3 regions of the Streptococcus viridans genome follow, and region 3 is predicted to be linked to each of the others. Evidence: predicted binding sites of a transcription regulator. Region 3 holds the regulator's gene; each other region holds the start of a gene.
The links. The regulator CtsR, encoded in region 3, represses protease genes until heat stress. The targets are predictions, from matches to a motif close to TTGGTCAAAAAAGGTCAAANA.
Positions count from the first base shown of each region.

Region 1: a site for CtsR is predicted at 1,656-1,676, ahead of EL081_RS07530 (ATP-dependent Clp protease proteolytic subunit). Genes of this name have one in related genera too.
Region 2: a site for CtsR is predicted at 1,535-1,555, ahead of EL081_RS02980 (ATP-dependent Clp protease ATP-binding subunit). Genes of this name have one in related genera too.

Region 1 is NZ_LR134266.1:1,438,889-1,442,040, reverse strand. It holds gene mgtA (magnesium-translocating P-type ATPase) at 1-893, shown strand, start outside; gene upp (uracil phosphoribosyltransferase) at 994-1,623, shown strand; gene EL081_RS07530 (ATP-dependent Clp protease proteolytic subunit) at 1,786-2,376, shown strand; gene EL081_RS07525 (DUF2129 domain-containing protein) at 2,505-2,789, shown strand; gene EL081_RS07520 (ABC transporter substrate-binding protein) at 2,884-3,152, shown strand, end outside.
Region 2 is NZ_LR134266.1:544,480-547,631, forward strand. It holds gene EL081_RS02980 (ATP-dependent Clp protease ATP-binding subunit) at 1-1,494, opposite strand, end outside; gene EL081_RS02985 (DUF1797 family protein) at 1,724-1,954, shown strand; gene EL081_RS02990 (bifunctional methylenetetrahydrofolate dehydrogenase/methenyltetrahydrofolate cyclohydrolase) at 2,111-2,965, shown strand; gene EL081_RS02995 (NAD(P)H-hydrate dehydratase) at 3,098-3,152, shown strand, end outside.
Region 3 is NZ_LR134266.1:1,859,125-1,862,276, forward strand. It holds gene EL081_RS09405 (ATP-dependent Clp protease ATP-binding subunit) at 1-947, opposite strand, end outside; gene EL081_RS09410 (CtsR family transcriptional regulator) at 955-1,413, opposite strand; gene EL081_RS09415 (alpha-L-fucosidase) at 1,644-3,152, opposite strand, start outside.

The sequences.
Region 1 (3,152 bases), 420 kb from region 3:
CTAAATTATCTCCAGACCAAAAAGCACGCATTATCTTGCAACTCAAAGCGAATGGCCACAAGGTCGGCTATATGGGAGATGGCATCAATGATGCACCTTCTATGAAAGTGGCAGATGTGGGTATTTCGGTTGATACAGCTGTCGATATTGCCAAAGAAACAGCAGACGTTATCCTTCTGGATAAGGACTTGATGGTCCTCGAAAAAGGCTTGGTAGAAGGACGCAAAGTTTATGCCAACATGACCAAGTACATCAAGATGACCGTTTCTTCCAACTTTGGGAATATCTTCTCTCTTCTCTTTGCCAGTATTTTCCTTCCTTTCCTTCCAATGGCTCCTATCCATCTCATCGTCTTGAACTTGGTTTACGATCTTTCCTGTATTGCCTTGCCTTTTGACCGAGTGGATAAGGACTTCTTGAAGAAACCAAGAATCTGGGAAGCAAAATCTATTACCCGCTTTATGGCCTGGTTTGGTCCTATTTCCTCTATCTTTGACATCCTGACCTTCATCATTCTCTACTTTGTCATCGTACCCATGATTACAGGCTATGGCTATGTCCATGGTGCTGATAGTGCAGGACTCTTCATCATGCTCTTTCAAACCGGCTGGTTTATCGAGTCTATGTGGTCCCAAACCATGGTCATCTATATGCTGCGGTCTCCAAAATTGCCCTTTGTTCAAAGTCGGCCAGCCCTTGCTGTCATGGCAACGACTCTATTGGGCGCCCTCTTTGTGACCTTCTTACCATATGGCCCATTGGCTTCCTTGCTAAAAGTAGCGCCACTAAATAGTCTTTACTTCCTATTACTAGCGGGGATTCTCTTCCTTTATATGGCAAGTGTCACCCTAGTCAAACACTATTATATTGGCAAGTACAAGGAGTGGCTATAAGCTACTAATGAAAATAAGAAAAGAAAAGGTTTGCATATTTGTAGGCCTTTTTCTTCCTTTTTGATATAATAAGATGAATATAGAGAAAGAAGGAACTATTATGGGAAAACTTGAAGTCATTAAACATCCACTTGTTCAGCATAAATTGTCTATTTTGCGACGGACAGATACCTCTACAAAGGCTTTTCGTGAATTAGTTGATGAAATTGCTATGTTGATGGGATACGAAGTTTTGCGCGAACTTCCTCTTGAAGATGTAGAAATCGAAACACCAATTACAAAAACAGTTCAAAAACAGATTGCTGGTAAAAAACTAGCGATTGTTCCAATCCTTCGTGCAGGGATCGGGATGGTAGACGGACTCTTGAGTTTGGTACCTGCTGCTAAAGTTGGTCACATCGGAATGTACCGAGATGAAGAAACCTTGAAACCAGTTGAATACTTGGTGAAATTGCCAGAAGATATCGACCAACGTCAAATCTTTGTGGTGGACCCAATGTTGGCGACTGGGGGATCTGCAATCTTGGCTGTCGATTCATTAAAGAAACGTGGTGCAAGCCATATTAAATTTGTCTGCTTGGTTGCAGCACCAGAAGGTGTGGAAGCTCTTCAAACAGCTCATCCAGATGTCGAAATATTTGCTGCAGCCTTGGATGAACGTCTCAATGAAAACGGCTATATCGTTCCAGGTTTGGGAGATGCTGGGGACCGCTTGTTTGGTACCAAATAAGCACATTTCCAATCCATCTTTGGGAAAGTAAAAATTTGACCTTTGTTGACCAATGGGATATAATAGCTTTTATAAAGAATGGAAGGCGACCTAGCCTCTCGAATCAACCGGATGAAACTCCTGAGATGGTGCCGGTTATAATGGATAAAAGGAGATGAATGAATGATTCCAGTAGTAATTGAACAAACTAGTCGTGGTGAACGCTCATACGACATATACTCACGCCTCTTAAAAGACCGTATTATCATGGTGACAGGACCGGTAGAAGACCAAATGGCCAATTCGATTATTGCCCAATTGCTCTTCTTGGATGCCCAAGATAATACCAAAGATATCTATATGTATATCAATACGCCAGGAGGCTCTGTCTCTGCAGGTTTGGCAATCGTCGACACCATGAACTTTATCAAATCAGATGTCCAAACCATTGTTATGGGGATAGCAGCTTCAATGGGGACTGTGATTGCATCAAGTGGTACTAAAGGCAAACGCTTCATGTTGCCAAATGCTGAGTACATGATCCACCAACCAATGGGTGGTACTGGTGGCGGTACCCAACAAACGGATATGGCCATTGCAGCAGAACACCTCTTGAAAACACGTCACAGATTGGAAAAAATCTTGGCAGAAAATTCAGGTCAAACCATCAAGAAAATCCACGCTGATGCGGAAAGAGATAATTGGATGACTGCAGAAGAAACGTTAGCTTATGGTTTCATCGATGAAATCATGACTAACAACAATATCGGATAAGAAATCTTAACCACCAAGCCCTCTCCTATGATAGGGGAGGCTTTTTAGTGCTCTTTACTTTCTAGAAAAAGATAGTATTTTTACATGAAATTTGCTATACTTGTAACAGAAGCAGAAAGGGATTGTGTATGTTTGAGAAGCAAGCTAGAACAGGCTTAATTGTAAAATTGTATTATAATCGAGATGCAAAGAAATTACAGGGAATTGGGGATGTGATTTATCATTCCAAAAAAATGCGCTATGTACAGGTCTATGTCGATAGTTCTCAAGTCCTTGAAATCGTGCAGCAATTAAAAAAGGAACGCTTCGTGAAGAAGGTTCAAATTTGCCATATTCAAGAATTGGATCGTGATTTTGTAGGAAGTTTGCATCGTCAACAGGATGAAATACGAGTAGAAAACGCAATCATTTAGAAGATTGCGTTTTTTATGTTGACAATTTTCAGATAATTCGGTATATTCTTAATATATATTTATTTTTTAGATTTATTTAAGGAGATTATTACAAATGAAGAAAAAATTTGCTCTTTCATTTTTAACAATTGCAAGTGTCGCTCTTCTTGCGGCCTGTGGTGAAGTTTCAACTTCAGGTTCAAACACAACTGGTAACGAAATCGGCAAAGAACTAAAAATCGGTTTTAACTTTGAAAAAACTGGTGAAGTAGCAGCATATGGTAGTGCCGAACAAAAAGGTGCTCAATTAGCCGTTGATGAAATCAATGCTAATGGTGGAGCTGATGGTAAGAAGATTGTTGTCACAGACAAAGATAACAAATC
Region 2 (3,152 bases), 680 kb from region 3:
CTCTGTCTTCCCGACGCCAGTCGGTCCAACAAAGAGGAAGCTACCGATTGGACGGTTGGGCGTTCCAAGTCCTACCCGATTACGACGGATAGCCTTAGCAATTTTTTCAACAGCCTCATCTTGGCCGATGACATGAGCCTTCAAATCAGCTGCCAAATTGATCAATTGGGATTGTTCTTTTTCTTTCAAATCTCCAACTGGAATATTGGTCTTTTGTTCGACGATGTGTTCGATGGTCTTTTCGCTAATAACTGGCGTATCTTGATCAGTGACCTGTTGCCCTTGCATTTCTTTGTACTTAGCGATTTGGTCACGGAAGTAGGCAGCTTTTTCGAAATCTTCATCACGCGTCGCTTGGGCCTTGAGATTTTCAGCTTCAATTAAGCGTTGGTCAATGACCTTTGGATCGACGAAATTGAGGGTTAAATTCATCTTAGAGCCAGCTTCATCCAAGAGGTCAATGGCCTTGTCGGGCAAGAAGCGGTCTTGGATATAGCGATTGGAGAGGAGTGCTGCAGCTTCGATGGCACTATCTGTGTAGTGGACGTGGTGGTAGTCCTCATATTTCTTTTGAATCCCTTTGAGGATGGTGATAGTTTCTTCAACCGTTGGCTCATCGACCTTAACGGGTTGCATCCGGCGTTCAAGTGCCGCATCCTTCTCGATAATCCGGTATTCATTAAGTGTTGTCGCACCGACTAATTGCAATTCGCCACGAGCGAGGGCTGGTTTGAGGATATTTCCAGCATCCATGTTGCCGTCTCCAGCAGATCCAGCACCGACGATTTCATGAATTTCGTCGATGAATAAAATCACATCTTCACGGCGACGGATTTCCTCCATTAATTGTTGCATGCGCTCTTCAAATTGGCCTCGGATCCCAGTTCCTTGAACAAGACTAACAACGTCTAAGCGAATAACTTGCTTGCCTTGCAATTTATGAGGGACATCCCCATCGACAATCTTTTGAGCTAGCCCTTCTACGACAGCAGTTTTCCCGACACCCGGTTCACCGATCAAGACAGGGTTGTTTTTGGTACGACGGTTGAGAATTTCGATGACACGGAGAATCTCTTCATCACGACCAATGACCGGATCGATATCGCCACGACGAGCAATTTCTGTGACATTGATTCCGAACTCTTCTAAGAGGCCTTTTGGTTGTTGTTTGGCTTGGGCTCTATTCGGTCCTGAAGAACGACCGTTCCCATTTGAACCGTAGCCATTTCCGCCACCATAGCCCCCTCCAGATTGAGTTGGTGGCGTTTGAGGTTCTTGGGGGGCTTGGAAGTTGCCCAGTTGATTGAAGAAATCTTCAAAAGGATCCCGCCCTCCGCGATTTTGTTGGTTTAATCCTGCCAGGAGACTATTGTTAGGATCGGTTTTCATAATTTGATAGCAGTTCTGGCAAAGGTCTACTTGTTGTTGGTGACCATTCACATTTGTATAAAGATGAATGGTTGAATCGTTGATTTTACAGTTTTGACAAAGCATTCTCTTACCTCTTTCTCTAGAGTAAAAAGTGTAGAAACTATTGGTCAGAAATAGTCAAACTTTTATAGTTTCATTATAACAGTATTCTAAAAGTTTGCAAGAATTTAGTATGGAGTTCGGTTTTAGGCATGGAATAAAGAGGAAAAAAGTGGAAAAGTTGATTTTTATTGGAATTTCCTCCTTCTTTTATGATAAAATAGGAGAGTAGAAAGTAAATAGGAGAATCAAAATGGAATCACATTTGGTACGAATTATTAGCCGTTTGGAAGCGATGACGAAAGACGGTGGAAACTTAAAACGTAATTTTGAACGTGAAGGGGTTGTAGTTGCTGAAGTAGCTTACAACTATGATGAAGAAAATGGATCAGTATTTACTCTTCGTGATGTAGAAGCGCGTGAGACCTATACATTCGATAGCATTGACTTAATCGCAATGGAAATCTACGAATTGTTGTACTAAGAAGTATCAATCAAGAGTCTAGAGCATCTAGTCTCTTTTTTGTTGGAAGAAAACTGCTATAGTTTCTTCTTATAACCTTGTCTAATCAAGAAGTGTTAGGAACAGGTTCACAAATCTGATATAATAGAGAAGATATTGAATAGAAAAGAGAATGAGATGACACATGTGATTGATGGGAAGGCCTTGGCAATAAAATTACAGGGAGCATTGGCTGAAAAAACTGCTCGCTTAAAGGCTGAAACAGGTCAGGTCCCAGGTTTGGTGGTGATTTTAGTGGGAGAAAACCCCGCAAGTCAGGTCTATGTCCGCAATAAAGAACGCTCAGCTCTGGCGGCTGGATTTCGAAGTGAAGTCGTTCGAGTGCCAGAGAGTATTTCCCAAGAAGACTTATTGGCCCTCATTGATTGCTACAATCAGGATCCGCTCTGGCATGGTATTTTGGTCCAGTTGCCTCTACCAGCACATATCGATGATGAGGCTGTCTTGCTAGCCATTGATCCCAACAAGGATGTCGACGGCTTCCACCCTCTCAATATGGGTCATCTTTGGGCAGGTAATCCGGTGATGGTTCCCTCAACTCCTGCTGGGATCATGGAAATGTTCCGGGAATATGATATTGATGTCGAAGGGAAAAATGCAGTCGTCATTGGCCGTTCCAACATCGTTGGAAAACCAATGGCCCAGCTTCTTCTAGCAAAAAATGCAACGGTGACCTTGACCCATTCGCGGACTCATCATTTAGCTAAAATTGCTAGAAAAGCCGATATCTTAGTGGTGGCAATCGGTCGTGCAAAATTTGTTACAGCTGACTTTGTTAAAGAGGGAGCTGTCGTTATTGATGTCGGTATGAACCGTGACGAAAATGGGAAGCTCTGTGGAGATGTGGACTATGAACAGGTAGCTCCTCTAGCTAGTCACATCACTCCAGTACCAGGTGGCGTTGGTCCTATGACGATTACCATGCTCATGTCTCAGACCTATGAGGCAGCTGTTCGGGCCTTGAAAAAATAAACCAGCTTGGATGAAGTCGGGACAGTGTTTGTAGCTGTAGAATGATTAGAAAAATTTTGAAGGTTGGAACTTGCTTTCCTGCCTTTTTTTAGTCTAAACGTGATAAAATAAAGAGAGAAAGAAGGAAAGCTTATGTTAAGAGTTGACCAAATATTGCTGCAACAAGTTATTGTTAGCCGTCCGTCAG
Region 3 (3,152 bases):
CCAGAGCCAGATCCCATAATGGTATGGAGCTCATCGATGAAGAGGATAACATGGCCATCTTCTTCAATATCATTGATGATGTTGTTCATCCGCTCTTCAAAATCTCCACGGAACCGCGTCCCTGCGACAACATTCATCAAGTCCAACTCTAAGACCCGCATCTTAGCCAGCTCCGTCGGGACATCTCCACTGGCAATCCGTTGGGCCAAGCCCAAAGCCAGAGCAGTCTTTCCGACACCGGCATCACCGACCAGGACCGGGTTATTTTTCGTTTTGCGGCTCAAAATCTGAATCATCCGCGAGATTTCTTGACCCCGACCAATCACCGGTTCCAAACTGCCATTGCGAGCCATTTCTGTCAGATCTCGGGTGTAGTCTTCCAAACCACCGCTGGTAGAGGCTGGCATGCCCATCATATTTCCCATGGTTTGACGATTGGGTTGCTGGGCCCGATAGAGAGAACGAATGGCCTTGACAGCTTCCTTGTCCCAACCTGCTCGTTGTTCCAAGCTCTTACGAAGCTCGACGATTTTAATGCCCTCTTCCTGATCATCATAGCGGAAGCCGACATACTCCAATACTTGAGAAGCCAAGGTCCCCCGCTCTAATAGAAGCGCCAAGAGGACATGCTCTGTTCCAAGACTTTTGGCATGGACTGCCTGGGCAATCTCTTGGGAACGTTTCATGATTTCTTCGACACGGAAAGAAAAAGGAAATACCTCATAGCGGCCATCCCGTTGGTAGACTTGACCCGTAATGTGCTCAGCCGCATCTTGAAAATCATCAATCTGCATAGGATAGTCACTTAAGACGGAACCAGCTACACTATAAGGATTATTGGCTAGGGCCACTAGGATATGCCAGGTATCTAGCGTTTGGGACTCAAAATGACCCGCCAAGATTTGAGCGGCTTCAATCGTTTCTAATAGGGCTTTTGAATAGTTCATAAGGAGATTACATTCCCTTTCTATCGACTTGTTGGATAATTTTTCGTAGGATATTGGCTCGTAAGCGATGGGCTTCACTTCCCAGAACCTCGTCTGTCGTCGTCACTGACAAAAGCTCTGCCTCTCTCTTTGTAAGGAGTTTTTCTTCAAATAGCATTTGAAGGATATCGCCAAAAACAGTCTGACTGATTTGTTCTCTGATGCTTGCGCCAAGCTCTTTTAGCATCTGGTGTTGATCTGAAAATTGGACCTTGCCAATCCGGATATAACCGCCACCTCCACGCTTGCTCTCTACGATATAGCCTCGACTTTCGGTGAAGCGGGTTTTGATCACATAATTGATTTGACTAGGAACAACTTGGAAGACATCCGCTAATTCGCTTCTCTTGAGCTCTGCGATGCCTGCTTGGGCCAGTAGCGACTTGATATAGGCCTCAATGCTATCTGATGTATTTTTACTTGCCATGATGCTCCTTTCTGACGTTTTCATTCTAGATAAGTTCTCTGCTTTTCAGAGAATCAAAAATGGTCTCACCATCCATGATGTTATTCTTGACCTTATCTGACTATTATACAATTTTTACGCCTGTAAATAAAGCAAAGACTACGTCGAGATGGAATCGGAGGGCCCTTGTTGGTAGCCAGAAGGAGGCCAAAAAAGAGGCTAGCTATTGCTAACCTCTTGTAGAAGGGACTTTAGGATTTCCTACGAGCGTATTTCACTCTTCCGCCTAAGAAGCCTAAGCCGAGTAGTCCGATCCAAGCTAAGAAACTTGCCTTCTCTGATCCTGTCTGTGGCAGTTTTTCTTTCGACTGCACAGCATCTGGATTTACGGCTTCTGATGTAGACACAGGAGAAAGAGGAGTCGCATTTAGCGCCGTCGGTGTCAACATCCGAGAAATTCCACTTTCTTTTTTGTCTTCTAGCGGAAGCAACGGTTTCGTTTCTTGTGAGTCTTCACTTGGACTTGTTGGTAGCGGCACATCCGGAATAATTGGATTTTCTTCTACCACTCCTGTTCCGACTTCTGTTATCTGGTCCTGGGCTTCTACTTCGACAAAGGCATCGACTTCTGTCCGAATTTCTTTGCCTTCTTCTTGTCGAACCTCGATTAACTTCAACCGGCGTCCAACCTTCCCTGCTTGAAGGATCCGGCTTTCGCCCTTGGCCAAGTCCTTGTTTTCACGCGTTTGACTCTCAAATGGAATCTCCTCCGCTTCGATGAGCAGTTCTGGCTTTTCAAGAATCAAATCCCGAACACCTTCGTCTGGGCGTGTCTGCGTCAACGGTTCATAATTGTGAGCATCTTCTAAGATGGTTTTAAGGGCTTCCACTTGATTCGCTGCAACAACCAAATCTGGTCGCTCTTGATTCAACAACTGAGTCAATTCAGTCAATTGATGTTGAATAGTCGGTTTGAGGGCTGCTTTCAAGCGATCGAGAGAAGTAGCCTTGATCTTTTCTACTCCTTCTTTGATAATCTGTTGTAGCTCTTCTTGACTGAGCAACTGACTATCTTTTCCTGATAGGACAAACCGGTCTACCTGGATGGCTCTAGATGACTGAGGATCATTGAGGGCTGGATCTAGGTGCAAGCGTAGCTGGTGGTAGCCTTTTGCTAGACCTTGCAGATTGACCAAACTCTGATCGAGCTTGCGTTGGTCTCCATAGCCACTGAAGTAATGATCGCCTTCAATCTCATAATCATGACCACGTCCTTCTTCAAAGGCGATTTCTTTTCCGTCTAGGGTGACGCTGTAGAGACCATGGCTTGGATCAACCACTCCTCGAACCTCCACACCAGTTCCCTTAAAGGTGATGGTCACATCAATGTGTTTCTTGCCTTCCTCATCGGTCACTTGGTTAAAACTCGACCAAGATTCTGTGCCATTTGAGAAATTTTGATTGTCTGTCTCATGATGCCAGCCTTGGCTGTAGTACAGTTTTGGATTTTGGTCGTCCACTTCTTTACGATTTTCTGGAAGCAGGTCCTCGTTCATCACTTGGACTGTCAGCTCTGGAATAAAGCCGACCAGGCTTCCTTGATCCGGATGCAACAATTTGACCTTAAAGTCATAGACATCTGTCGCCTTGCCTGCAAAATCAAGGGTTGGGACTTGGACTGTTTTTTCTGTCTCTCCATCTGCAAACTCGAGAGTGACATTGGTATCTTTATAAACCTTGCCATGAACCCCTGTTCCTGG